2 regions of the Ensifer adhaerens genome follow, and region 1 is predicted to be linked to the other one. Evidence: riboswitches for the same ligand, from Rfam matches in the RefSeq annotation. Region 1 holds a riboswitch; the other holds the start of a gene.
What was found. Region 1 has a riboswitch for FMN ahead of LAC81_RS12120 (6,7-dimethyl-8-ribityllumazine synthase). Riboswitches for the same ligand answer to the same signal wherever they lie in the genome.
Positions count from the first base shown of each region.

Region 2: another riboswitch for FMN. It lies ahead of LAC81_RS05005 (DMT family transporter); the one in region 1 lies ahead of LAC81_RS12120 (6,7-dimethyl-8-ribityllumazine synthase).

Region 1 covers NZ_CP083349.1:2,458,965-2,473,473, forward strand. Annotated here, with positions in the region: gene LAC81_RS12095 (MurR/RpiR family transcriptional regulator) at 171-1,049, shown strand; gene LAC81_RS12100 (ABC transporter substrate-binding protein) at 1,254-2,360, shown strand; gene LAC81_RS12105 (ABC transporter permease) at 2,545-3,426, shown strand; gene LAC81_RS12110 (ABC transporter permease) at 3,423-4,205, shown strand; gene LAC81_RS12115 (ABC transporter ATP-binding protein) at 4,217-5,278, shown strand; FMN riboswitch at 5,401-5,550, shown strand; gene LAC81_RS12120 (6,7-dimethyl-8-ribityllumazine synthase) at 5,644-6,117, shown strand; gene LAC81_RS12125 (low temperature requirement protein A) at 6,442-7,725, opposite strand; gene LAC81_RS12130 (RpiB/LacA/LacB family sugar-phosphate isomerase) at 7,940-8,383, opposite strand; gene LAC81_RS12135 (triose-phosphate isomerase) at 8,426-9,193, opposite strand; gene LAC81_RS12140 (DeoR/GlpR family DNA-binding transcription regulator) at 9,190-9,969, opposite strand; gene LAC81_RS12145 (sugar phosphate isomerase/epimerase family protein) at 10,070-11,008, opposite strand; gene LAC81_RS12150 (TIGR01459 family HAD-type hydrolase) at 11,023-11,874, opposite strand; gene LAC81_RS12155 (FGGY-family carbohydrate kinase) at 11,871-13,157, opposite strand; gene LAC81_RS12160 (class II aldolase/adducin family protein) at 13,154-14,206, opposite strand; gene LAC81_RS12165 (glycerol-3-phosphate dehydrogenase) at 14,218-14,509, opposite strand, start outside.
Region 2 covers NZ_CP083349.1:1,017,759-1,032,267, reverse strand. Annotated here, with positions in the region: gene LAC81_RS05010 (esterase-like activity of phytase family protein) at 1-985, opposite strand, end outside; gene LAC81_RS05005 (DMT family transporter) at 1,062-1,976, opposite strand; FMN riboswitch at 2,056-2,258, opposite strand; gene hupB (DNA-binding protein HupB) at 2,383-2,658, opposite strand; gene lon (endopeptidase La) at 2,879-5,299, opposite strand; gene clpX (ATP-dependent Clp protease ATP-binding subunit ClpX) at 5,674-6,951, opposite strand; gene LAC81_RS04985 (ATP-dependent Clp protease proteolytic subunit) at 7,234-7,866, opposite strand; gene LAC81_RS04980 (phospholipase D family protein) at 8,159-9,718, opposite strand; gene LAC81_RS04975 (endonuclease/exonuclease/phosphatase family protein) at 9,737-10,594, opposite strand; gene LAC81_RS04970 (VOC family protein) at 10,758-11,405, opposite strand; gene LAC81_RS04965 (cytochrome P450) at 11,613-12,851, shown strand; gene LAC81_RS04960 (cupin domain-containing protein) at 12,891-13,235, opposite strand; gene LAC81_RS04955 (O-acetylhomoserine aminocarboxypropyltransferase) at 13,275-14,509, opposite strand, start outside.

The DNA of each region.
Region 1 (14,509 bases):
GCATCCCCTCTTGCCCCGTTAGACGTTCGTTAATGAAAAGAATTCTTCAGAGATTGGCAAGTGTCAATCAAAATCTGAAACGATCTCTTCAAAATTGCGATTGACTCCAATTGTGACAGCGATGTTTAATCTGTCACAAACCGGCTTTAGATCGGTTCAGGGGAGACAATTTGAGCAGCAAGGCGACATCCACAACGGTGTCGGATGTGATCAACGCCCACTTCACCGTGCTGACCCGCGCGGAGAAGCAACTGGCGGAGACACTTCTCGACAACTATCCCGTTTCGGGACTTGGCTCGATCACCACCGTCGCCGAGAACGCCGGTGTTTCGACACCGACCGTTGCGCGCATGGTACAGAAGCTCGGTTTCCGCGGTTTTCCGGATTTTCAGGCAAGGCTGCACCAGGAATTGGAAGCAACGATTTCCAATCCGATCACCAAGCACGACCGCTGGGCAGCCAACGCTCCGGGAACCCACACGCTCAACCGTTTTGCCGATGCGATCACCAGCAATCTGCGTGAAACGCTGACGCAGATCGAGCCGCAGGACTTCGACGAAGCCGCGGCCCTTATCGCCGACCGCAAGCGCAGCATCTACCTGCTCGGCGGCCGCATTACCCACGCCCTTGCCGATTATCTTTTCACGCACCTCCAGGTCATCCGGCCCGGCGTGATCGAGATCGCCTCCAATGCCAGCGCCTGGCCGCACTATGTGCTCGACATGCGCCAGGGCGACGTGCTGATTCTCTTCGACATTCGCCGCTATGAACAGGAAATGGTGACGCTCGCCAAGTCCGCCCGTGAGCGCGGCGTCGAGATCATCCTGTTCACCGATCGCTGGACGTCGCCGGTCGCCAAGTCCGCCTCCCGGGTGTTCCGTTCGCAGATCGAAGTGCCGTCGGCCTGGGACAGCTCGGTCGTGATCCTGTTCCTGATCGAAGCCCTGATCGAAGCCGTACAGAGTTCGAACTGGGAGGAGACCCGGGACCGAATGAAGACGCTCGAAGGCCTGTTCGATTCCACCCGCATCTTTCGCAAACCCGTCTAGGAGTGCTCGCCGACCTGTTCACGGAAATTCATACAGTTATGCGACAGTGAGCCGCCAGCATCGAAAAAGAAATGTTCTTCCAACGACATAGGCGGCGCGAACGGAAAAACCACTGTCACATTACTTTCATCGCACCTCTTTAACAGCTTCGCCGAAATCGACTGAAACACCACGAATTTGACTAAACCCATAAGGAGAACCCCAGTGATTTCAAAAACCCAACGCCTGCTTTCGCTCTCCACCGCCATTTTCCTGGCGACGACCGCAATTGCCGCTGCCGAGCCGAGCGCCGAGCTCATCGAAGCTGCCAAGAAGGAAGGCATGCTGACCACGGTCGCCCTGCCCCACGACTGGTGCGGTTATGGCGACGTCATCGCTTCCTTCAAGGCCAAGTATCCGGAAATCCAGGTCAACGAACTGAACCCGGACGCCGGCTCGGCTGACGAAGTCGAAGCCGTCAAGGCCAACAAGGACAACAAGGGCCCGCAGGCTCCCGACGTTGTCGACGTCGGCCTCGCCTTCGGCCCGCAGATGAAGGCCGAAGGCCTGCTGCAGCCCTACAAGGTCTCCACCTGGGACGAGATCCCGGACAGCGTCAAGGACGCCGAAGGTTACTGGTACGGCGACTATTACGGCGTGATGTCCTTCCTCGTGAACAAGGACCTCGTCCAGAACGTACCGAAGGACTGGACCGACCTCCTGAAGCCGGAATATGCCGGTCAGGTCGCTCTCGCCGGCGACCCGCGCGCCTCGAACCAGGCGATCCTCGGCGTCCTCGCCGCCGGCCTCGCCAAGGGCGCAAAGTCGGGCAAGGAAGCCGGTGAAGCCGGTCTCGGCTACTTCGCCGAACTGAACAAGAACGGCAACTTCGTTCCGGTTATCGGCAAGTCCGGCACGCTCGCCCAGGGCTCGACCCCGATCGTCGTCGCCTGGGACTACAACGCACTCGGTTGGGCAAAGACGCTGAACGGCAACCCGCCGACCGAAGTCGTCGTTCCGGCCAGCGGCGTTCTCGCCGGCGTCTACGTCCAGGGCATCTCGGCCTACGCGCCGCACCCGAACGCTGCCAAGCTTTGGATGGAGCACCTGTACTCCGACGAAGGTCAGCTGGGCTGGCTCAAGGGCTTCTGCCACCCGACCCGCTTCAACGCCATGGTCAAGGCCGGCAAGGTTCCACAGGAACTGATCGACGCCCTGCCGCCGGCAGCAGCCTATGAAAAGGCCTACTTCCCGACGCTCGAAGAAGTCGACGCCAACAAGGCCGCCGTCACCGGTGGCTGGGATGCCGTCGTCGGCGCAAACGTCCAGTAAGCCTTTCCACAGACATGTCGCCCCGGCCGGTTTTCCGACCGGGGCGCATAGGTTATTCGTAAGAAATTCAAGTCTTTGGAGCGAGATCTGGAATCTGTGTGCGGTTTCCGTCTGCATCCCGCTTCTCGCTTGCAACAATCTATAACGCCCGCGTCGATAACGCGGCTTCAGGGGCGCGAACGGAATGTCATCTGCTAAACCCGACGCCAGCCCGCCGGCGCGTCGCCTACCGCTTCACTGGCTGGGCATCCTGCCCTTTGCCGCCTTCGTGACGCTGTTCCTGCTTCTGCCAACGATGAAGATCGTGGTCGGCGCGTTTCAGACGCCCGATGGCGGCTTCACGCTCGACAACATCCGGGGCCTGTTCACGCCCTCGATCCTTGCCGCCTACTGGATCTCCATCAAGATCAGCATCGCCTCGGCGCTCCTCGGCTGCCTGATCGGCTTTGCCATGGCGTCCGCCATCGTTTTCGGCGGCTTGCCGCAAGGCATCCGCGGACCGCTCCTGACCTTTTCCGGCGTCGCTTCCAACTTCGCCGGCGTGCCGCTCGCCTTCGCGTTTCTCGCGACCCTCGGCCCGGTCGGTATCGTCACCGTTTTTCTTCGCTCGAACTTCGGCTTCGACCTGAGAATGCTCGGCTTCAACCTTCTCTCCTTCTGGGGGCTGACGGTCACCTATCTCTTCTTCCAGATCCCGCTGATGATCCTGATCATCACGCCGGCACTGGACGGCCTGAAGCGCGAATGGCGCGAGGCCGCCGAAATTCTCGGCGCCACCGGCCTGCAATACTGGCGCATGGTCGCCTTCCCGATCCTGCTGCCGTCGCTGCTCGGCACGCTGGCGCTGCTCTTCGCCAATGCCTTCGGCGCCGTGGCCACGGCCATCGCGCTCACCGGCTCGTCGCTCTCCATCGTGCCTATCCTGCTCTTTGCGCAGATCCGCGGCGACGTGCTCGGAAATCCGCATCTCGGCTACGCCCTCGCCTTCGGCATGATCGTCGTCACCGGCATCGCCAACGCGATCTACATCTGGCTTCGGTCCCGCAGCGAAAGGTGGCTGAAATGAAGAAGATCTGGGCCTGGGGAGCCCTCGTTTTCGGCCTCCTCTATTTCACCCTACCGCTCATCGGCATGACCAACTTTTCGCTGAAGATGCGCCGCGGCGAATATTCCTTCGACGCCTATGGCAAGGTCTTCAGCGACCCGCGCTTCCAGGAAACCTTCACCTATTCGGTGATGCAGGCGCTGTTCACCATCATCTTCGGCGTTCTGCTCGTCGTGCCGACCGCCTATTGGGTCCGCCTCAAGCTGCCGCGCCTGCGTCCCGTTATCGAGTTCATCACGCTTTTGCCGTTGGTCATCCCGGCCATCGTCATCGTCTTTGGCTATATCCGGCTCTACAACACCTCGAGTTGGCTGCCGCTGACGGGTTCGCTCACGGGCACCAACATCCTCCTGATGTTCGGCTACGCAACACTCGCTTTGCCCTACATGTACCGCGCCGTGGATACGGGGCTGAGGACCATCGACGTTGCCACCTTGACCGAAGCCGCTCAGAGCCTTGGCGCCGGATGGGCGACGATCCTGGCAAAGATCATCCTGCCGAACGTGCTCGTCGCGGTTCTGTCGGGCGCCTTCCTGACCTTCGCCATCGTCATCGGCGAGTTCACCATGGCAGCGCTTCTCAACCGCCCGGCCTTCGGCCCGTACATGCAGCTTCTCGGCGCCAACCGCGCCTATGAGCCGGCAGCACTCGCCGTTATCGCATTTGGCATCACCTGGGGCTGCCTCGGCCTCATCCAGCTCGTCTCGCGCTTCCAAAGAAGCGCGCCCCCCAAGGCCTGAGGACCGCACTCATGAGTTTCCTTTCACTCACCAGCATCAAGAAGTCCTTCGGCCCGGTTCAGGTCGTGCACGATTTCAACATGAACATCGAAAAGGGCGAGTTCGTCTCGTTCCTTGGACCGTCCGGCTGCGGCAAGACGACGGTTCTGCGCATGATCGCCGGCTTCGAGACGCCGACCAGCGGGCAGATCGTCATCAACGGCAAGGACCAGAATTCGCTGAAGCCAAACCAGCGCAACATCGGCATGGTGTTCCAGGCCTATGCGCTGTTCCCCAACATGAACGTGCACGACAATGTCGCCTTCGGTCTGAAGATCGCCGGCACCGAAAAGTCGCAGATCGACGCAAGGGTGAAGCAGATGCTCGGGCTGATTAAGCTCGATCATCTGGCGGACCGCTTCCCCTACCAGCTCTCCGGCGGCCAGCAGCAGCGCGTCGCCCTTGCCCGCGCCATTGCGGTCAAGCCACAGGTGCTCTTGCTCGACGAGCCGCTTTCCGCGCTCGATGCCAAGATCCGCGTGTCGCTGCGCGAAGAAATCCGGCAGATCCAGCAGCAGCTCGGCATCACCACCGTCTTCGTCACCCATGACCAGGAAGAAGCCCTGTCGATCTCCGACCGCATCGTCGTCATGAACGGCGGCCGCGCAGACCAGATCGGCACCCCCTTCGAGATCTACAACACGCCGGCGACACGCTTCGTCGCGTCCTTCGTCGGCACGCTCAGCATCATCGAGGGCAAGGTGGCGGACCCCGCCTCGGGTGCGGTGACGATCGGCAACCAGCAGGTGGCGCTGAAGGATCCGATTGCCGGCATGAAGGGCGGCGACAGCATCTCGCTGGCGCTGCGTCCCGAAGCGGGCTCGATCGCCGAAGGTGCCAAGGGCGATACGTCGCTTGCCGGCGAAGTCGTCTCGACGAGCTTCCTCGGCTCGGTCATCCGCACGCGCCTTCGCGTTGGCGGTGATGTCATCTCCTTCGACATGTTCAACAATCCGGGCGTCGCCCCGCCGGTTTCCGGCGACAACGTCACGCTGCGCTTCGCCGCCAAGGACCTGCTCGTCATCCGCGAGTAAGCCTATTGAAGCCATCGGAACGATTTCTTCCGATGGCTGCAAACCCTGGAAAATTCTGTCGTGATTTCCGGCATTTTCGTCGCACCGTGCGTTTGACCGCGCACGGTGGCGCTATATAGTCGCGTTGTTCTCAGGGCGGGGTGAAATTCCCCACCGGCGGTAGCGGTCGAAAGGCCGAAGCCCGCGAGCGCCTCAGGGTTTCACCCTGGGGGTCAGCAGATCCGGTCAAATTCCGGAGCCGACGGTCACAGTCCGGATGGAAGAGAGCAAGCAGAAACGTGGGACCCCGCGACGGGGCCTTGCGCGCATGCATGTTCGCCCGACGGGATCATTGGAAAACGCCAAACCCTGAAAGGCTTGAGACCATGACCATTCTTTCCCACCCCACCGCCAAGATCGCGATCGTCCGTGCCCGCTGGCACGCCGATATCGTCGACCGCTGCGTCGATGCCTTCGTCGCGCAATGGACGAAGCTCGGCGGCTCGGCGGCGGATGTCAAGATCTTCGACGTTCCCGGTGCACTCGAAATCCCGCTCCATGCGCAGACGCTGGCGAGGACCGGCCGCTATGCCGCGATCCTCGGGACTGCCTTTGTCGTCGACGGCGGCATCTACCGCCACGACTTCGTCGCCGGCACCGTGCTCGACGGCATGATGCGGGTGCAGCTCGACACCGATGTGCCGGTGCTTTCGGCGGTGCTGACCCCGCACAATTTCCAGGAAAGCGAGCCGCTGATCGCCTTCTTCCGCGAGCACTTCGTTACCAAGGGCACGGAAGCCGCCAACGCCTGCGCCCAGATCCTCGACGCCCGCGCCAAGCTGGCGCTGGTCAACGCCTGACCTCCTGCTGGTCGCAACTGCGACGATGCGGTTGCGATGGCCCCTCATCCTGCTGCCGCCACCTTCTTCCCGCTCGCGGGGAGAAGGACACACGTGGCACCCTGCTGCCTAACCGCACCGGTGCTAGCAAGCACGGCGTTTATCCGACATCTTCCAGAGGTTCCCGGTTTACCAGGGTTCTCGTCCCTCTCCCCGCCTGCGGAGAGAGGGTCAGAGTGAGGGGCACCCCTCCGCAGCGCGAGCCGCCGCCTTTGAATCAACCTCTGAAGCCCCTGAATCACATCACCGGAAACAGCGGATAACCCGCTGTTTCGACTCGCAAAATCAAGGCACCGCATCACCCTTGTGCAGGCTGCGCTCCAGTGCCGCCATGCGATGGCGATGCCCCGCCACTTCGTAACCGACGATGGTAACGACGGGCGCGAGCATCAGGATGATCAGGCACTTGGCCATGTCGAGCCCGGCGATCGCGGCGACCACGGACGCGGCCAGCACCAGCGCGGTACCGGCGAGCAGCCAGAGATGCAGGCGGTCCGCCTGCTGCATGAGATAGGCGTACATCGCGTAGAGCAGCCCGATATAGCAGGCGACGGGCACCGCAACCGTCAGCACCGTTGCGACCGAACCGATATGCGCCTTGTGCTCGATGTAGTAGGCCGCCACATGCAGGCCGGCGCCTGTCGCGACGATCGAGGCGAAGATCGGCATGTGGCCGTAGCCCCAGACAAAGGCCCGCTTGAGGCGGTAGTGGTGCAGGATTTCGGCACTCGGCAGCAGGAAATAGATCCACCACATGCCGAAGGTAAGCCCCGTACCCGCCAGGCAGACGAGCGCGACATTGAGATCCCAGCCCTGCCCCTCGACCACGGCCGAGATCGAGGCGACCGTGCCGACAACCCCTTCCCCGAGCGCGATGATGGCAAGAAGCCCGTAGCGCTCGGCGATGTGATGCGCATGCCAGGGCGTGCCACCGTCCCGCGTCTCGGCGAAATAGGGGCCAAGCATCTCGATCGCCGTGAGCCCGACGACCATGGCGAAGGTCACCAGCAGTGAGAAGTCGACGAAGATCAGCACGATCCAGCCGATCTGGGCGACGCTGATCGCCTTCACATAGGTGAGGCAGGCATTCCGCCGCGCCGGGTCCTGGCGGCTCGCGCGCAGCCACTGGAAGAGCATCGCGACGCGCATGACGACGTAGCCGAGCACCATGATGCCGTTGTCGAGGTGCTCGCCCTTGTCGATCGACTCGAACATCGGCGGCAGGCCGATCGCCAGGATCAGCACGCCGACCATCTGCACCATAGTGACGCTGCGGAAAATCCAGTCGTCCGTGTCATAGGCGGAGGCAAACCAGCTGAAATTGATCCAGGCCCAGCAGATGGAAAAGGTCGCGAGCGCAAAGCCGAAGAGACCGGCAAAGGTGTGCCCCTCGGCGAGAAAATGGGCAAGCTGCGAAGCGGCCAGGCTGAAGGCGATGACGAAGGTCAGGTCGAACAAGAGTTCGAGCGTCGTCGCCGTCCGGTGATGTTCATGCGTGTCGCGGCCGCTCATGCGCGCCACATGATGGTGTGCACTTTGATGCGGCTCGGTCGAGGTTGCTTCATTCATGCGGCAACGTCCTTCAATTGACGATCCGCAAGGATATTCAAATATTTGCAGAAGCCTCGTCAAGGCGAAGCGATAGACCGGACACGAAAACGCCCGGCATCTCTGCCGGGCGTGTCGTCACGATGCCTGAGGGAGGATCAACGGGCATCGAGAGATCGGTTTAGGCCTTGATATCGGAAGTGGGACTCGGACGGAAAACCGCCCGCACCTTTCCTCATCCGGCTCTGGCGGCATCCAGGCGATTGATCGCCTCGACATTGCCGGCCGACGAGCCGTTGGGGTCGAACTCGGATGCGAGCCAGGTATCGACGATCGACTTTGCCAGCTCCGGCCCGATGACGCGCGCGCCCATGGTGATGATCTGGGCATTGTTCGACTTCGCCGCACGCTCGGCCGAATAGGTGTCGTGCGTCAGCGCTGCGCGGATGCCCGGCACCTTGTTGGCGGAGATGCAGACGCCGATGCCGGTGCCGCAGAACAGGATGCCACGGTCATGCTTGCCCTCGACGACCTGCTGCGCCAGGTTCTGCGCGAGGTCCGCATAGAAGCCGGACTGGCTGAGATCCACGACTTCCACGTCGTTGCGGCCGCCGAGATGGGCGGCGATGACGTCCAGCAGGGGCTTGCCGGCGCTGTCGGCTCCGATTGCAATCTTCATGATTGTTCCTTTCGTTCTTCTTGAGCTGCAACGGCCGAGGGCTCAGATCGCCTTGGCGACACGCTGCAGAATGTCGAGATAGCCAGTGACGTCCCAGGCGGAGCGGCCGATGAAAAGACCGTCGATATGCGCCTGGGTGATCAGTTCTTCGCAATTGCCGGGATTGACGCTGCCGCCGTAGAGCACCGGCACGCGCCTGCCGAGCACGGCCTCCGCCACCTCGGCGATGCGCTTGTGGCGCTTGTCGGCATAATCAGCCGTCGCCGGAATGCCGTTGACGCCGATCGCCCAGACCGGCTCGTAGGCAAGCAGGATCGTCGCCTTTTTCGCCTCGCCCTCGAGAAGTGCCAGCGCGCCCTCGACCTGGCGCTTCAACACAGCATCTGCCTCGCCCGCTTCGCGCTCGGAAAGCGTCTCGCCGATGCAGATCAGCGGCACCAGGCCATGGCGCGCGGCGGCTGCCGTCTTCAGGCCGACGGTGCGATCGGTCTCACCGAAATGTTCGCGCCGCTCGCTGTGGCCGAGCTCGACCACGTCGAGGTTGCAATCCGCAAGCATCAGCGGCGACACCTCCCCGGTCCAGGCGCCGGCATCGTCCCAATGCATGTTCTGCGCGCCGACCTTGACGCTGGTGCCGGAAAGTCGCGCCTTGACCTCGCGCACAGCCGTGAACGGCGGGATGACGAAGCGCTGGATGCGCGCGTCACGCGTCGCGTCGGCAGCCGCCAAACCGTCGGCGAAGGCCATCGCCTCGGCGAGCGTCTTGTTCATCTTCCAGCTGGTGCCGACCCAGAGGCCTGACTTGCTCATGCTTTCTCCTTGCGATTGTCGACCCTGACCAGCCGGATGCCTGCCTCTTCGAGCGGTGCGGCATGCTCGGCCGCAACTTCGGCGCCGGTCAGCACCGCGTCGAAGGCATCGAGCCCGGTCAGGAAATGGAGCGCCGAGCGCCCGAATTTGTCGTGATCCACCAGCAGGTATTTGCGCTTGGCAGCCTTCACCATCAGGCGCTTGGCCTGCACGACCTCCTGGTCCTGGTGAAAGGCCGTGGTGCCCTCGATGGCAGAACTGGAAAGAAAGGCGATATCGACACGCAGCGACCGCAGCGCTTCGTCGGTGACGATGCCGAAGAAGCCGTTGAACTTCTTGCTGTACTGGCCGCCGAGCGCGATCACGTTGATGCCTGGCGCACCCGAAAGGCTGGTGATCACGCCGAGATTGTTGGTGATGACCGTCAGCGGGCGAATGTCGCGGATGCAGTCGGCGATAGCGCCGGTCGTCGAGCTGTCGTCGATCAGGATGCTCTGCCCCGGCTCGATTAGGCTCGCCGCATGCTCGGCGATCCGTCGCTTTTCGGAGATCGCTATCTTCTCGCGATAGCGGAAGTCGCTCTCGAATTGCGGGCTCGACTGGATCGAGGCGCCGCCATGCACCTTGCGCAGCAGGCCCGCCTGTTCGAGGTCGTCGAGATCGCGATGCACCGTCATCTTGCTGACACCGAAGCGCAGCGACAGATCTTCGACGGACGCCGTTCCGGCCTCCATCAGCACATCCATGATCGCCTGTCGCCTGTCTTCCGGCTTCATCGTCTCGGCCCCGATTTCACGCGACCTCAGCCACGTTCACAGTGAGAAGATAACACCTATTTGTGATATTTCAATTTACCAAACGTGATTTTGTTATCTTTCAATGTGATTTTTCTGTGCGATTGAAGCCCGTGTCGATGTGGGGCTCCCAGAATTCGACCGACTCCCGGATCATCTCGACGACGTTATGGTCCGTCGGCTCGCGCTCGCGGAAGGAAAGCTCCAGGCAGATCTCGTTGTCGGTACCGCCACCGGCCTTGACCGCGCCGATGAGCTTCTCCGGCGTGATGCGGCCGTCCCGGTTGTAGGCGGCGGTAAACGGCCAGTGGCCGCCCTTGTTCATCGACGACTGCTTGATGTGGATGATCGGCGAGCGCTGCGGAAACGCACCGGCCCAGGCATAGGGATCTATGTCGTCGGGGTTATCGGAGGTGACGTCGCCATGGTCGATATCGACCATCATCTTCATCGGGATCGGCAAGCGGGCTTCGGCGAGCCGTCGGTCAAGCGCCCGGCATTCCTCGATCGTGTGGCCGAACTCGCGGCCGACCGACATCGGCTCCCAGAAGACATAGGAGAGCCCCGCCGCCTTGCCATGCTCGGCAACCTCGCGCCAGCAGTCGATGGCGATCCGCATCATCTCCGCGCGCCGCGCCGGGTCGTCGTAATCGCGAAGCGTGAAGATCGCGAATTGCGTGCCCATGCCGGAGGCGCCGAGCTCGGCGGAAATGTCGGCAAAGGTCTTGAACCAGTCGACATAGTAGCGCCGCACATCCGCGTCCGGATGGCCGAAATGGTTGAGCCGGCCATAGGGGCCGGTCATGCCCGAGGTGATCTTCACGCCGGTGCGGTCGACTGCCCGACGAAACTGCCTGAGGGTCTTGACGATCGTTGCGGCCGGCCAGCCAGGATTGACGAACTCGTGGGTGAGCTGCACGTAGCCGATGCGGATCTTCTCGGCGATCGTGTCGATCAGGTCATCCGGATCGGCGAAGCGGTTGACCAGTGGATTGGTGTTGAGCGACAGCGTGAAGCCCACGGCTTTACTCCCGGCTACCAGATGAATTTCGGAAGGATGAAATCGGGACTGGCACCGTGCTCGGCAAAGAGCTTGCGACGCTCCTCACCCGAGGCGCGCTCCAGGATCCCCGTCGTCACCAGCACCGAGTGAAGCCCTGCATTCGCAGCGCCGGCAATGTCGTGCTCGATGCTGTCGCCGATCGCGCAGACCCGCGGCGGATCCGGCTGCCCGAGAAATTCGAGCGCTGACGCATAGATGTCGGCAAAGGGCTTGCCGATCCAGCGAACGGTGCCCCCGAGCTCCTCGTAAAGCTCGGCGATGCGGCCGGCGCCGAAGGCGGTACCTTCCTTCGTCAGCATCACCTTGTCGGGATTGGTGCAGAGGCAGGGGACGCCGCGCGCGGCCGCAGGCGCAAGCAACGCTTCATAGTGCGAAAGTGGGTAGACATCGCCCTCGCTCGCGGCGAGCAGCACGAAGTCGGCATCGGCACCGCCAGTGGTGCGCTCGAGATCGAGCCCGGTCAGCGGCGAGAGGTCGCCGTCGCGACTGATCAGCAGGCACTTGCGACGTCCCCGGGCAGCGCCCTCACCTTCGCGCCTCAGGATCTGCCAGGCGACCTCGCCCGAGGTCAGGAACCAGTCCCAGCTACCCGAGACGAAGCCGAGATCGGCGAGGCGGCGATCGTTTTCCGCCGAGCGTTTTCCCGAATTGGAGAGGATGATGATGCGTTTGCCCGCATCCTTCAGCCGAACCAGCGTTTCGGCCGCGCCCGGATAGGGCCCGCGGCCATCGCGCAGCACGCCGAACTGATCGATCAGGAAGGCGTCGTAGCGATCGGCAATCTCGCCAAGTCCCGCGATCGCAGTCGTTTGAGCAAACGTCACAACACACCAGCCTTTCTGGCGCCGGAAAGAGCAAGCCGCGCCGTGCCGGCGGCCGCTTCCTCCGAGAGAACCGGCAGGAACGGCACGCCAAGCCTGCGCGCCCGGATAGCGGTCCAGGCCGCATTCCTCGCGCCGCCGCCGACGCTGCGAAGCGACCGGAGCGCCGGCCCGCCAAGCGACGTCAGCCGCTGATAGGCAAGGCTCTCGACGCCGGCGATGCCCTCGAAGATCGCCTTGAGGAAGGTCGCATCATCGGCCGGCCTCGGGCTCATGCGCGGTTGGAAGTCCGGATCGGCGATGGGGAAACGCTCGCCGGGCTTCACCAGCGGATAATAGTCGAGCCCGCTATCGATGGCCGGGTCGATCCCGGCCGAAAGGGCGACAATCCGTTCCGGTGAGAAATGCTCGGCGAGCACCACGCCTCCGGAGTTGGACGCACCTCCCGCAAGCCACATCTCGCCGACGCGGTGGCTGTAGAGCCCGTATTCCGGCGCAAACAGCGGACGGTCGGACAGCATCTTCACCGTCAGGGTCGTGCCGAGCGCGCTGACGCCGTCGCCCGGCTGATCGGCACCCGTCGCGAGAAACGAGGCGCACCCGTCCGTCGTGCCGGCAACGATCACCACATCGCTCGAAAGCCCGAAGGCATCGGCCGCCGCCGGCGCGATCGTCGCGATCGGCGCGCCGGCCGGCAGCACGTCGGGCAACAACTCGACGCGGGCGCCGGTCTTTTCCATCCAGTCGGGCCAACGGCGCTCCAGCGGATCGTAACCGGTCTTCAGTGCATTGTTTTCGTCGGAGACGTCATAAAGTCCGGTGAAATGACCGGCGAGCCAGTCCGCCTGATGGATCACTCGGAAGACTTCCGACACACTCTGAAAAGCGAGAAACTTGGCGAGACCAGATGTCGCGCCATGGGCAGCGCTTTCACGCGACGCATGGGCGGTAACCGCATCGAGAAGTGCGCGATCGGCAACCGGATCGTTGTACATCATCGGCGTCGCCAGCGGCGCACCGCTTTGATCCACGGGCAGCATCGTGCCCGATGTGCCGTCGACTGCGAGCGCTGCAACCTTCCGCCTGTCGACACCCCCAAGCGCTTCCTCAAGCGCGGTCTGCACAGACTTCCACCAGCCGATGGGATCGCGGTGGTCCCCGGAGAAAGAAGAGAGCTTCGCCGCACCGGACGCAAGGACCGCGCCATCCGGCGCCATGACGACCGCACGGGCGCCCGAGGTGCCGAGGTCGATGCCGACGACGAGCTTGTCCGGTTGGCTGCTCATTGCAGCACCTGCCCGGCGCGATTGAGCTGCTGGCGGTATTTCTCCGCATCCCAACCGAGAAGCTCGGCGTTCTCTGCCTCCGTCAGGTAGCGCAACCGTGCGTCCGCCGGGATGCGTGCCGTCACGTCGGCAAGGCAGCGCGCCATGGCGAAGGCGCCGGCAGAAATCTCCTTCTGCACCAGCACGCCCTTGCCGGGGAAAAGCAGCAGTGGCTGCAGGCTCTCGCCGCCCACACGCCGCTTCGCCTCGATCGAAAGCGCGGTTTCGCCGGGCGCGGCGACCACAACGCCCTTGCCGAGGAAGATCACATGATCCGGGTAAAGGCTGCCGCCGGCGGCGAGCCGGCAACTGTCGAGATCAGCCGCGACCGCATGCAGGCCGGCATCCTCCGGCAAGCGATAGTCGCTGTCGACAGCCAGCCGCGAAAGGGCCGCAAGGTCGGCCGCCGGCGCGTGGCGCTTCTGCCCGGTCAGTCGACGCGTGATGTCCGTCAGCAGCATCGCCGCATCCGCCACGGTTTCGGCAGCGACGACGAGGCCGTGATTGCCAAGCACCAGCACCGTGGTGTCGTCCTGCAGGCGCTCGGCGATCGCCCTGGCCAGCGGCAGGCCCGGCCGGGCATAGGGCACGAACACGTGCGGGACACCGGCAAGCCGCTCCGCGGCGATCGCAGCACCATTGATCTGCACCGCCGTCGCGATCGTCTCGACGCAGTGCACATGCACCACCACCTTCTGCGGCATCAGCGCGTGCACAGTGGTTTCGATCGACGGGCGCAGACCGGAGGGGTTGCGCTCGGTTATCACGAAATCCTGCGCCCTCTCGGTCGCCGGATCGTTCGCCTCCAGCGCATCGAGCAAGGGCTCGAGCGCCACCGGCACCATGACGTCGCGTTGGCGGGCCTGCGCCAGCCAGAGGCCCGAGGCCTTGATCCAGAGCGTGCCGCCCTCCTTGATCGAGGTGTTGCCGCCCGCCCCCTGCACCAGCAGCGGATCGGACCCGGCGCGGGCCGAAAGATCGAGAAGCGCTTCGAATTCCAGACTTTGCATCCCGGCCTCCTTCACGCCGCCGCCTGCTGGCGTTCGAGCCAATGGCTAAAGGCCTGCCGCTCGGCCGGCGTCATGTGCAGGCCATGCTTGGTTCGGCGGTCCAGAATGTCGTCCGTCGTCAGCGCCCACTCGTTTTCGATCAGGAAGCGCGCCTCGCGCTCACGCAGATGTGGACCGAAGGCCGGCCCAAGGTCGTCGAGCGATTGGGCGCCGGCAAGCAGCGCATGCGTCCGGGTGCCATAGAGCCGCGCATAATGCTTGGCGAGATCGGCGGGCAGCCAGCGATAGCGAGATCTGAGTTCA
Region 2 (14,509 bases), 1.4 Mb from region 1:
GCTCGAAGCTGGCGCCCGATTCGTAGAGGACCTTGCCAGTCGTATCGAAGATAGTGAAGCCGCGCGAACCGCCTTCGTAGTCGCCTTCGTTGGCAATGACGATCCGGTTGTCGTCAAGCCACTTCACGGCGTCAGGCTCGCGCTTGCGGCCCGGCTGCTCGTCCTTGAAGGCGATCGCACCGTTGCGCTTGGTGTCGATGTTCTTGAGGTCGACCGTACCGGCGGAGAAATGCGTCTTCACCGTCGCGGTCTTGCCGTCGATGATGATGATATGGTTGTTTTCCTGCAGCGTGAGCGCAATCTCGTCCTTGCTGTTGAAGGAGACGAATTCCGGCTCCGGATCCTCGCCGGCGATTTCGGCAAGACCGGTCAGCGTCACGCGCTTCAGCGAGCCGCAATCGGCCACACCGTCCTTCAGCGACAGGATCACCAGGTCGCCGGCCGGCATCTGCGGGATCTTGCCGTCGTTCAGTTCCTCGTCGCGCTCGTTTTCGATGGCGACGGCCGCAAGCGTGCGGTCCTTGTTGACAGCGACCGAATCCGGCTGACCACCGAGATCACAGGTGCTCTCCACCTTCTTCGATGCCAGGTCGACGATAGCCAGGAGACCGGAAGGCTTGACGAAGCTTTCGCGCGTGTTGACCGCAACGAGCGCCTTACCGCCGGCAACGGTAACGGAGGTCGGCTCACCGTCGAAAGAAATCGTACCGGCGGCCTTCGGTGCGTTGGCATCGGTGATGTCGATCAGGCCGACGCGCTTGCCCGGGCTGTCGGAGTAGATCAGCGTATTTCCGTCTTCGCTGGCGGTGATGATCTCGGCGGACGTCGGCGCCTTGCGCGCGTCACCTTCCGGAAGATTGTCTGCGACAGCAAAGGACGCAATGCGGTTGAAGACGGGCTCGGCCGCCGCGGGAAAAGCCGCGGAAGCGAGGAGGACGGCGGCAAGCGCCGTTACGCGCGATCTAATGGTCATGAAATCCCCCATGGACACTTCTGAAAAACATGGGGTTTCTGCGCGATGGGGATGACAGCCGAATGACAGCCGAACGGTTTTGCACCATTCAGGCGGCCACGGTCTCCCGCTCGCGCCGAATCTCGTTGCGCATGATGAACAGCGACGCGCCGAGGATCAGGATCGCGCCGATCCAGAGATAGCCCGTCGGCGCATAACCAAAGACCAGCCAGCCGGCGAAGACATTGAGCGGCAGCTTCAAATCATCGAAGGGCTGCACATAGGCAGCGTCGGCAACCGTATAGGCAAGCGTCAGCAAGTACTGCGCGAAAACGGTCATGACCCCGGCCAGCAGGAGAAGGCCGAGCGCCGCGCCATCCGGCACCGCAAAACCGGCGGTGAGTGCAATGACGCCATTGATCGGGGTCAGAAGGACAAGCAGCCAGATGGTGATGGTTTCGGGACGCTCGCTGCCTGTCAAGTTCTTGGTGATGAGCGACGAGGCGCCCCAGAGCAGCGCGGAGAGGATCGGCAGAAGTGCTGCCCAGGTGAAGCTGTCCGACCAGGGCTGGAGAATGATCATCGCGCCGGCAAAACCGACCGCCGTTGCGGTCCAGCGCGCCGGCCCGACCCGTTCGCCGAGGAACAGGCGGGCGCCGAGGATGATGAAGAAGGGCGAGGTCATGACCAGAGCAATCGCTTGCCAGATCGGCACATGGGCAAGGCCGGAGACCCAGGCTCCGACGCCGAAGGCGGCAAGCGCCACACGCACCACGTGACGCCAGGGGTAATCGGTGCGCATCGCCGAAAGCCCGACGCGGCGTAGGAACGGCAAAGAAAAGAGGAAGGCGAAGGCATATTGCCAGAAGGCGGTGGCGGCAGCGGGGAAGCCGAGCTTCATCGTCAGCCATTGGGTGACGACATTGAGGCCGGCGAAGGCAATACCGGCCAGCACCATGAAGCCGGCTCCGGCCATGGCGCGCGAGGAGGAGAAACCGAGGGAAGTCTGATTCATGTCATGCATCCTGAACACTGGACAAACACAAATCAGGACGCATGAGCGCACGGCACGACGCCGGGCAACCTCTGCCCTTCGTGCCGACGATCATTCTCTTTCATCCGGACTATGACCGTCGGCTCCGGAATTGCACCGGATCTGCTGACCCCTTCCCCGTTGCAGGGGAAAGGCGCTCGCGGGCTTGAGCCACACCACGTGCGACAGCGACCTTTGCGCATCTTGAAGGATGCGCGGCGCTGTGGAGCCCTTACCGCCGGTGGGGATTTTCACCCCGCCCTGAGAATGGGCAAGCCGTAGAGCAAATGGCGGGAGGCCGCAAGGGCCGCCCCCGAAATGCGAAAGGGTCCGGCTTTCGCCGAACCCTCGAATACCTGGACTGCCGGCCTCGTGTCCGGCCGCCAAGCAAATCTGATCAGCCGTTGACGGCGTCCTTCAGGCCCTTGCCGGCCGTGAACTTCGGCACGTTACGAGCCGGAATGTCAACTTCCGCACCCGTGGACGGGTTGCGGCCCTTCGAGGCTTCGCGGCGCGAAACCGAGAAGTTGCCGAAGCCGACCAGGCGAATGTCGCCGCCGTTCTTCAGCTCGCCCTGGATGGTCTCGAAAACTGCATCAACTGCAGAAGATGCGTCGGTCTTGGAAAGTCCGGCCTTCTCAGCAACGGCAGACACGAGCTCATTTTTGTTCATGTTTCCACCCCTTTCAGATTGGTTCGAAACAACTGTGTTTTAAGCCGCGGCGGCTTGCGCATCGCCCGCGTCTTGCCTTTCCCAATTGCGCCTAATCCCTTGGAATGCAAGGCTTGCAGCGTGCTTTTACAACAAAAAAGACCGGCCAGAGGCCGGTCTTCCCAATTTTTCTGCAAAATGGGCGCCGCGTGAGGTCGCTGCGCCCATTCACTGGCACTTTTTAGTGGGCGATCGAAGAGCCCGCTTCGTCCTGCGAATCAACCGCTGCGACGGTTGCCGGCTCGTTTGCCGGGTCCCATTCGATCGGTTCCGGCATGCGCACCAGAGCGTGTTCAAGCACTTCGCCCATCCGCGAAACCGGGATGATTTCGAGCGCGTTCTTCACGTTGTCCGGGATCTCGGCGAGATCCTTGGCGTTCTCCTCAGGGATGAGCACCTTCTTGATGCCACCCCGGAGAGCCGCCAGGAGCTTCTCCTTGAGGCCACCGATCGGCAGTACGCGGCCGCGCAGCGTGATCTCGCCGGTCATCGCGACATCCTTGGAGATCGGGATGCCGGTCATGATCGACACGATCGTGGTTGCCATGGCGACACCGGCCGACGGACCATCCTTCGGCGTCGCGCCTTCCGGTACGTGCACGTGGATGTCACGCTTGTCGAACAGCGGCGGTTCGATGCCAAAGTCGATTGCGCGCGAACGGACATAGGAGGCCGCCGCGGAAATCGATTCCTTCATCACGTCGCGCAGGTTACCGGTGACGGTCATGCGACCCTTTCCGGGCATCATGACGCCTTCGATCGTCAGCAGCTCGCCGCCGACCTCGGTCCATGCGAGACCGGTGACAACACCGATCTGATCGTCACGTTCGGCTTCGCCGTGGCGGAAGCGCGGAACGCCCAGATAGTCGTTGATGTTGTCCGCGGTCACTTCGACCTTCTTGGCCTTGCCCTTGATGATCTCGGTCACGGCCTTGCGGGCGAGCTTCATCAGCTCGCGTTCGAAGTTACGCACACCGGCTTCGCGGGTGTAGGTCTGGATGACCGCCATCAGCGCACCGTCGGTGACCGAGAACTCCTTCGGCTGCAGCGCGTGGTCGCGGATCGCCTTCGGCAGCAGGTGCCGCTTGGCGATTTCCAGCTTTTCCTCTTCAGTGTAGCCGGCGATGCGGATCACTTCCATGCGGTCCATCAACGGCGCCGGAATATTCAGCGTGTTGGCGGTGGTGATGAACATCACGTTGGACAGGTCGTATTCGACTTCCAGGTAGTGGTCCATGAAGGTCGAGTTCTGTTCCGGATCCAGCACCTCGAGCAGCGCCGACGACGGATCGCCGCGGAAGTCCTGGCCCATCTTGTCGATTTCGTCGAGCAGGAACAGCGGGTTGGACCGCTTCGCCTTCTTCATCGACTGAACGACCTTGCCCGGCATGGAGCCGATATAGGTGCGGCGGTGGCCACGGATTTCGGCTTCGTCACGAACGCCGCCGAGCGCCATGCGCACATATTCGCGGCCGGTCGCCTTGGCGATCGACTTGGCGAGTGAGGTCTTGCCGACGCCCGGAGGGCCGACGAGGCACAGGATCGGGCCCTTGATCTTGGTCGAACGCGCCTGCACAGCAAGATACTCGACGATCCGCTCCTTGACCTTGTCGAGACCAAAGTGATCGACGTTGAGCACTTCCTCGGCATGGTTGAGGTCAGTCTTGATCTTCGACTTCTTGCCCCAGGGCAGCCCGAGCAGCCAATCGAGGTAGTTGCGAACCACGGTGGCTTCCGCGGACATCGGGCTCATCTGGCGCAGCTTCTTCAGCTCCGCGTCAGCCTTTTCGCGCGCTTCCTTGGAAAGCTTCGTCTTGGCGATGCGCTCCTCGATCTCGGCCATCTCGTCGCGGCCATCTTCACCGTCGCCGAGTTCCTTCTGGATCGCCTTCATCTGTTCGTTGAGGTAGTACTCGCGCTGGGTCTTCTCCATCTGGCGCTTGACGCGCGAGCGGATGCGCTTTTCGACCTGCAGGACGGAAATCTCACCTTCCATGAAGCCGAGCGCCTTTTCCAGACGCATCTTCACGCTGGTGGTCTCCAGCATTTCCTGCTTTTCGACGATCTTGATCGACAGGTGCGAAGCGACCGTATCGGCGAGCTTCGAATAGTCTTCGATCTGGCTGGCGACGCCGACGACCTCGGGAGAAATCTTCTTGTTGAGCTTTACGTAGCTTTCGAACTCGGAGACGACCGAGCGGCTAAGCGCCTCGATCTCGACCGGATCTTCTTCCGGCTCGCTCAGCGTATGCGCCGAAGCCTCGTAGAATTCCTCGCGCGGCGTGTAGCCGTCGATCTTGGCGCGCGCACGGCCTTCCACCAGCACCTTGACGGTGCCGTCGGGCAGTTTCAGCAATTGCAGGACATTGGCGACGGTGCCGACTTCATAGATCGCAGAGGGTTCCGGATCGTCGTCGGTGGCATTGATCTGGGTGGCAAGCATGATCTGCTTGTCGGTGCCCATGACTTCCTCAAGCGCACGGATCGACTTTTCACGGCCGACGAAGAGCGGCACGATCATGTGCGGGAAGACTACGATGTCGCGGAGCGGCAGGACCGGGTAGGTCGCGCTTTCAGTCGCCGGTGACGTTTTGTTCGTCATGTCATTTCCTTTCCGTCCCGATTTCGGGCCCGTTCCCGGGAGCCCCGCAGGCACTCCCGGTTGTCATATTTTCCACATGAAAGTGGAGTGCCACCGCGTCCATTTCAAGGCTGGACGCGACACCCACCAACCGTGGCCGGGTCCTTCTGACTACGCATCATTTCTGTTGCGGGCCTTGCGACGGAGAACGAGGCTCAAGGACGCGCAACGACAAAGGTCCTTCATTGAATCGTCACATCATTGCGTTGTTTGAGACACTTTAGCAACAATCGAATTGTGAAATCTGCGCTGCGGCGGCTTTGTCTCAACAGCTAAGTGCGCGAACATGAAAAAGCCCGCACAAGGCGGGCTTCTCAAACGATATTTCGGCGTTATCAGGCCGAAACGTTGGTCTTTTCGTCCGACCGCTCGGAGTAGATGTAGAGCGGCCGCGCCGCGCCCTTGACCACCTCGTCGGAGATGACCACTTCGCGCACGCCTTCGAGCGTCGGCAGCTCGAACATGGTGTCGAGCAGGATCTTTTCCATGATCGAACGGAGACCGCGAGCACCGGTCTTGCGCACGATTGCCCGGCGGGCGATCTCGCGCAGTGCGTCCTCGTGGAAGGTAAGCTCCACGTCTTCCATCTCGAACAGGCGCTGGTACTGCTTGACGAGCGCGTTCTTCGGCTCCGAGAGGATCTGGATCAGCGCGTCCTCGTCGAGGTCTTCCAGCGTCGCAAGGACCGGCAGACGGCCGATGAATTCCGGGATCAGGCCGAACTTGACCAGATCTTCCGGCTCCAATTCACGCAGCACTTCGCCAACGCGACGGTCTTCCGGCGCGCGAACCGTGGCGCCGAAACCGATCGAAGTCTTCTCGCCGCGGGCAGAGATGATCTTGTCGAGGCCGGCGAAGGCGCCACCGCAAATGAAGAGGATATTGGTGGTGTCGACCTGCAGGAATTCCTGCTGCGGATGCTTGCGGCCACCCTGTGGCGGCACAGATGCGACCGTGCCTTCCATGATCTTCAGCAGTGCCTGCTGCACGCCCTCGCCCGAGACGTCGCGGGTTATCGACGGGTTGTCCGACTTGCGCGAAATCTTGTCGACTTCGTCGATGTAGACGATACCGCGCTGTGCGCGCTCGACGTTGTAGTCGGCGGCCTGCAGCAGCTTCAGGATGATGTTCTCGACATCCTCACCGACATAACCGGCTTCAGTCAGCGTCGTGGCGTCAGCCATCGTGAACGGCACGTCGATGATGCGGGCGAGCGTCTGGGCGAGATAGGTCTTGCCGCAGCCCGTCGGGCCGACGAGCATGATGTTGGACTTCGCCAACTCGACGTCGCTGCCCTTGGCCGCATGCGCCAGGCGCTTGTAATGGTTGTGCACGGCCACCGAGAGGATGCGCTTGGCCTGCTGCTGACCGATGACGTATTCGTCGAGGACCTTGATGATTTCCTGAGGGGTCGGAACGCCATCGCGGGACTTGACCATCGAGGTCTTGTTCTCTTCGCGAATGATGTCCATGCACAGTTCGACGCATTCATCGCAGATGAAGACGGTCGGTCCGGCAATCAGCTTACGGACTTCGTGCTGGCTTTTGCCGCAGAACGAACAATAAAGCGTATTCTTCGAGTCACCGCCGTTGCTTCCGCTGACCTTGCTCATTTCCACTTCCTTCCAGCACGCCGGACACCTCAAGAGAAGCATCGCGGACCACTCAATTCGCCCTGTAGCCTATCCTCACGCAGGGCTTCCGGGAGTACTTACCGCACCAGGGCGACATGCCCGATGCGGCTGCAACGACTCTCCCAACTCATCCGAACACTATGCCCTCAGAATCCAACATAGCATTAACGGTCCATATTAACGGCTTTACCCTGACGATAAAGCCCTTGAGCCATTACAATTGTGTCACAATTACATCTATCGCGACACAAAAGCGCGTTATCAGGCCTGCTCCGCGCCTTCGATCTCTTCGCGCGAGGTCAGCACCTTGTCGACGATTCCCCACTCCAGAGCCTCATCCGCGCTCATGAAATGGTCGCGATCGAGTGTCTGCTCGACTTCCTCGTAGGTGCGACCGCAATGCTTGACGTAGACCTCGTTGAGGCGACGCTTCATCTTGAGAATGTCGCGGGCGTGGCGCTCGATATCGGAGGCCTGGCCCTGGAAACCGCCCGAGGGCTGGTGAACCATGACGCGCGCATTCGGCGTGGCAAAGCGCATATCCTTGTGACCGGCCGCCAGGAGCAGCGAGCCCATCGAGGCTGCCTGGCCGACGCAGAGTGTCGAGACCGCAGGCTTGATGAACTGCATCGTGTCGTAGATCGCCATGCCGGACGTAACGACACCGCCCGGAGAATTGATATAGAGCGCGATTTCCTTCTTCGGGTTTTCCGCCTCGAGGAAAAGCAGCTGAGCGCAAACGAGCGTCGCCATCTGATCTTCGACCGGGCCGGTTACGAAGATGATGCGCTCCTTCAGAAGGCGCGAAAAGATATCGTAGGAACGTTCACCGCGGTTGGTCTGTTCAACAACCATCGGCACCAGTGCCAGGGCGGTATCAACGGGATTTCTCATATCGAACCTTCATCAATCGGGCTCGCAAAACCTTTGCGAACCGGGAATCACGGGATTTGCCTTCTGTCCCTACATAGAGTGTCAACACCCTTCACTTCAAGTCGCGAAGCTTCGATAACCTTAATCGAAGCCCCGCATTACTGCGAAGTTCGGCGCTCCTCCACACATGGTTGTCAATAGCGCCTTTTTTCGCCGATATGCGCAGCGCATGCCGCCGCGACCAAGCATTTCACACAGGGTTCGACGACGTCGGTAAACGAACGGCAAATCCTGTGCCGGCACCGCCGCCTTCCTAGAGCTGGGACTCAATCGGCAGAATACGGATCAGGTTGGCAATCATGCGCCTGGCAAGGCTGGCATCCGGTTCGCGCCGCAGCAGCCGCTCGGAGCCTTCCGCGCGATCACGCCAGACAAGCCGTGAACCGTCCATGCCCAGCCGGTAGCTGATCGAGGGCGAGGTCTCCTCCTCGAACATGCCGGCGAGTTCGCCGGCGAGTGCAGCGTCCGCGAACACGACGCCCATTTCCGTGTTGAGCGACGCGGACCGCGGGTCGAAGTTCATGGAGCCGACGAAACCATGACGACCATCGACGACGAAGGCCTTGCTGTGCAGGCTAGCATTGCGGGCACCAAACAGCGACATGCGGTGTCCCTCGGCAACGTCCCCCTGCTCCTTCAGCTCGAAGAGCTCCACGCCGGCGCGCACGAGCTTGCGGCGATACTTGATGTAGCCACCGTGAACGGCCGCGACATCGGTCGCGGCAAGGGAGTTGGTCAGCACCGACACCCGTGCGCCTCGCGCGGCAATGGAGACAAGCTCCCTGGTGCCGGCGACGCCGGGGATAAAATAGGGCGAAATGATCCTGAGATCCCTCACCGCCGCCTCGATCAACGGGAAGAGTTCGCGCAGCAACCAGTTCTGGCGCCGCTGCATCAATGCCTTTTCCGGAGGGTCGGATGCCAGGCGGATTTCCGAACTCCAGTGAAGCTGCCGCCTGCCGTGGTAGATGTCGGCTTGCTGAACCGCCCCATCGATACGCTCTAGATAGAACCGGCCCGCCGGCGTCCGGGCAAGCCCGTCGACGGCCTCGCGGAGTGCCGGCAAATATTGCTTGCGGGGTGTGCGCAGCGCCGCAATCGGGAGGACTGAGGCACTGTTCCAATAGCGGTCGAACATCGCGGATGCCTGTTCCAGCACCGGCCCTACCATCCAGACATCGAGGTCGCGGAAGTTGGAGAGTTCGGCGGCATCGAAGTAGGCGTCACCGATGTTGCGTCCACCGGCAATCGCGACGCGGCCATCGGCCACCCACAGCTTGTTGTGCATGCGGCGGGTGGCGCTGAAGGCGCGGATCGCCATTTCGAAGCCGCGGCGAAAGCGGTCGGTGCGCGCCCGGCTCGGGTTGAACAGCCGCACGTCGATATTGGGGTGGGCGTCGAGCGCAATGCACATGCGATCGTGAATGCCGGCGTTGATGTCATCGAGCAACAAGCGGACACGCACGCCTCTGTCGGCCGCCGCCAGAATCTCGCGGGCCAGCAGAAGACCGGTCAGATCGCCCTTCCAATAATAGTACTGCAGATCGAGGCTGCGGCCGGCGCGCCGGGCCGCATGCGCACGCACGACCAGGGCCTCGATGTTGTCCGAGACAAGCGCCACGCCATTTGCGCCCAAATGCGCGGCAAGAAGCGGCGTGATGTGCCGGTCGAGGTCCGTACCCGCCTCAGCCACGGGAAGCGCCGTTGACGGTGGGCCATGCGGGCGCCGGCCGAACCGGCCGTAGATATAGAGGATGGCCGCAACGACGATACCGACGATGGCGGCGACGGTGATCAGAACGGAGGACAACATCGAAAGCTCGCCCCGCCGTCAGACCTGCCCCGCGCGACCGGCTTCGACGCGCTTGTCATCTCGATTGTCCTGCTGGGCGGTCTTCAGGGCGATCGACGCCTTGACCGGCAGATGGTCCGAGGCGATCCGCGCAAGCGGTGAATCATGCACGGCGACCGAGGTCACCAGACTGTGCGGGTTGCCAAGCACGCGATCGAGCGGCAGCAGCGGAAAGCGCGACGGAAAGCTCGCGACCGTCGCATGCGAAGGATCGAAAACCGGACTCAGAAACGACAGCGACGACCGCCGGCCCATGCGCCATTCGTTGAGATCGCCGATCAACAAGGTCGGCCGCCCGTTCGCGTCGGCTGCCGCCTCGAGGATCGCCTCGGCCTGCTGGGCGCGGGAATGCCTGAGAAGCCCCAGATGGGCAGCGATGATGCGCAAGGGTCCAACCTTCAGGTCGAGATCGACGACGAGCGCGCCACGCGGCTCGACGCCCGGAAGCTTCAGTTGACGGACATCGGAGACGGCACCCTCGCGCAGCAACAGTACATTGCCGTGCCAGCCATGCCCCTTGGCGGAAAAACCGGAGATCGGCACCGAGACGAGATGGGCCTCGCGCCGAATGTGTTCGAGATCGAGAAGACCGGCGCGCTCACCGAACCGCTGGTCCGCTTCCTGAAGCGCAACGATATCGGCACCCAGTTCGCCGATCACGTTGGCGGTCCGCCCAGGATCGAAGCGGCCATCGGTACCGACACATTTGTGGATGTTGTAGGAGGCGATGACGATATCCCCGCGGCTCACCGCAGCTTCGCGATGAACGACCGTGGGGCGCCGCTTGCGGATCGCTGCGACGATCCCCGCCGATAGACTGGACTGGTTTTTTGCCATGCCGCTCCCTGCCTGCTGCCCGCATCATTGCGCAAATAGGTCACCGGGCGCCACTGAAAAAGGGTCAGGGGGCGGAAGTTGTTTCGCAACTGCGTTGCCGCGTCGAACGGCTGGACGCCGGCCCTGCAGGAGCAGCGCCGGCGTCCATTGTCGGCAATCTCACTCAGTCGGCCGGCCCTGCAAACAGGATCAGATTTCGGTCCGGATCGAGCACGATGAAGGTGCGTGCGCCCCAGGGTTCCGTCCGCAAAGATTGATGAAAACGCACGCCAGCTGCCTGATAGGCCAGGAACAATTGCTTGATGTCATTGGCGGTTTCGAGCGTGATGGCAGCCGATAGCAGGTCTTCCCGCTCGCGAATGTCGCCGACGAAAACCGGTTCGCAGACAAGCCGCAGAGCGAGCCTGGCATTGTCTCGAACGACCTGCCCATAGAAGGGCGGCTTGCCGTAGACGAAATCGACGGAAAAGCCGAGCTTCTCCGTGTAGAAGGCGCATGAGGCCTTGATATCGGCGACAAACAGTTGTGCAGCGATCGATTGCAGCACCGGCTGCGACGTGGCGGGGATTGAGTGTGTGGTCACTGTCAGGGCTCCTGATTTGAGCGCCTGCCAACTGTCGAATCCCGATTGGCGCGCAATCAGTTCCTGCGCGTCGGCGAGCTTGAACTCCGACTTGAGAATTGCGTCGTCATCAAGTCCACGGTAACGCGGCAACGCAGCCCTGATCTCGGCCGCGACCGGATGGTACCGTTCGCGATGCCATTTGAGATACTGCTTCGCCTGCTTCTTCAGGTTTTCAAGGTTTGGCATGGGCGCAACTACGGTGTGTCTTCCGTAGGCGGGCGTTGCCCTTTCAGCCACTTGCCGATGCGCCCTACGCAGCGCCACGAGATTGACCGCCATCGCCGGCACTGTCAACGCCGTCCCGGTGTGAGCGGAGGGATATCAGCACTTGCCGGCCGAACGCCGGTTCCCGTAGAAATAGGCATCGATCCAAACCTGGGAAGAGCCCGTTGCATGCTTGCCATTACCATTGACGGCGCCCAAAGGCGCGTTTCCATCGACGCGCGCGATCCCGCCTTCTACCGTGAGCCCCGCGCCGCCTATGCCGAGATCCACGCGCAATGCCCGGCCTTCTTCTGGGAAGAGCGGCAGCAATGGTATTTCGCAGGTTATGACCAAGTGAACGCACTGCTCCGCGACCGACGTTTCGGCCGGCAGATCCTGCATGTGGCGACGCGCGAAGAAGTGGGCCTCCCGGCACCGAAGCCACATCTCAAGGAATTCGACGCCCTTGAGGAGCATTCGCTTTTGGAACTAGAGCCGCCAGCACACACGCGGCTGCGCACGCTCGTCAACCGGGCCTTCGTCTCGCGGCAGATCGAGCAGTTGAGACCGGATATCGAGCGGCTGTCGCATGCCTTGATCGATGGCTTTGCAAGCGATGGTCAGGTCGAATTGCTGAAGACCTTTGCAGAAGCGCTTCCCGTGACGATCATCGCCCGCATGCTCGGCATTCCCGTCGACGCGGCGCCCGACCTTCTCGACTGGTCGCACCGCATGGTCAAAATGTATGTCTTCAACCCGAGCTACGAAACCGAACTCGACGCCAATCAGGCTTCTGCCGACTTTGCCGATTATCTCCGAAAGATCATCGCAGAGAAACGCCGCAACCCCGCCGACGACCTGCTGACGCACATGATCACCTCGGAAAAGGATGGCGAGCGGTTGTCGGATGCGGAACTGGTCTCGACCACCGCCCTCCTCCTTAATGCCGGCCACGAAGCGACCGTGCATCAGATCGGCAATGCCGTCAGGACCATTCTGCAATCGGGACTTTCCGCCGAGGATTTGTTTGAGACGCAAGCGGCAACGGCGCTAACGATCGAGGAGTGTCTGCGCTTTGCAGCACCTCTGCACATTTTCCAGCGTTATGCCCTGTCGGACCTCGTACTCGATGATGGCATCTCGCTGCGAAAAGGGGACAAGATCGGGCTGCTGCTCGGGGCTGCAAACGTGGACCCGAAAAAATTCACGGACCCGAATGCATTCCGGCCGACGCGCGACGAAGGCGTAAATGTCTCCTTCGGGGCGGGTTTACATTTCTGCATCGGGGCGCCCCTCGCCCGGCTGGAGCTCAATCTCTCGCTGCCAATCCTGTTTCGGCGGCTGCCGAATATGCGGCTGAAGAACGAGCCCGAGGTGAAGGACGCCTTCCATTTTCACGGTCTGGAGCGCCTCGACCTCGTCTGGTGAGCCGCACCGGAGGCCGTCCGGCCGCCGGTGCCTGGATGCTTAGAGGCGGATGACGTAATCCTTGCGGGTTGTCTCCACCACCTCCCACGTGCCTTCGAAGCCGGGGCGCAGGATCATGCTGTCGCCGGCACGAAGATGCGCCGCCTCGCCACCATCCTGCGTGACGATCGAATAACCGGAGATGATGTGGAAGTATTCCCACTCCTCGTAGACGATCCGCCATTTTCCGGGCGTTGATTCCCAGACCCCGGCATAGAGGCCGCCATCGGCCTCCTCCAGGTTCCAGGTCCGGAACTGCGGTGCCCCGGAAATCAGCCGCTCGGCTGCCGGCGTACCGGTTTCCGCCTCGACGGAAGACAGATCGAACTTCTGCATATTCGTCATCTTGGCACCTTTACGGGAGGCGCTACCTCCCTTCCTGTATCAGAGCTTTGCCAGCGACTGCTCGAGATCCGCGATGATGTCGGAGACGTCCTCGATGCCGACCGAGAGGCGCACGACGTCAGGACCGGCACCGGCTGCCACCTGCTGCTCGGGTGTCAGCTGGCGATGGGTCGTCGAGGCCGGATGAATGACGAGCGAGCGGGTGTCGCCAATGTTGGCGAGATGCGAGAACATTTCCAGCCCTTCGACGAAGCGCTTACCGGCCTCGTAGCCACCCTTGAGGCCGAAGGTGAACACGGCACCGGCACCCTTCGGCGAATAGCGCTGCTGCAGTGCGTGGTTGGGGTCGTCCTCCAGCCCGGCATAGTTCACCCACGAAATCTTGTCGTGCGTCTTCAGCCACTTGGCGACCGCGAGTGCGTTGTCGCAATGGCGCTGCATACGCAGCGGCAGGGTCTCGGAACCAGTCACCAGCATGAAGGCGTTGAAGGGCGAGATCGCCGGACCGAAGTCGCGCAGGCCGAGGACGCGCGCGGCGATGGCGAAGGCGATGTTGCCAAAGGTCTGATGCAGCACGACGCCGGCATACTCCGGACGCGGTTCGGACAGCATCGGATACTTGCCGGACTTCGACCAGTCGAAGGTGCCGCCATCGACGATGACGCCGCCCATGGAGTTGCCGTGGCCGCCGATGAACTTGGTCAGTGAGTGCACGACGATGTCGGCGCCATGCTCAAGCGGCCGCAGCAGGTATGGCGTCGCCATGGTGTTGTCGACGATCAGCGGCAGCTCGTGCTTGCGGGCGACCTCGGCGATCGCCGCGATATCGACGAAGGTGCCGCCGGGATTGGCGAGGCTCTCGATAAAGATCGCCTTGGTGCGCCGATCGATCTTCGCCTCGAAGGAGGCCGGATCGCTCGGATCGGCCCAGCGAACCTGCCAGTCAAAGGACTTGAAGGCGTGGCCGAACTGGTTGACCGAGCCGCCATAGAGCCGGTTGGCGGCGACGAAATTGTCGCCCGGGCTCATGATCGTGTGGAAGACGAGCAACTGGGCAGCGTGACCTGAGGCAACGGCGAGCGCCGCGGTGCCGCCTTCGAGCGCGGCGATGCGTTCCTCGAGAACCGCCTGCGTCGGGTTCATGATGCGGGTATAGATGTTGCCGAACTGCTGGAGGCCGAAAAGGGCTGCGGCATGGTCGGTGTCGTTGAAGACGAAGCTCGTCGTCTGGTAGATCGGCGTCGCCCGTGCGCCCGTGGTCGGGTCGGGCTGCG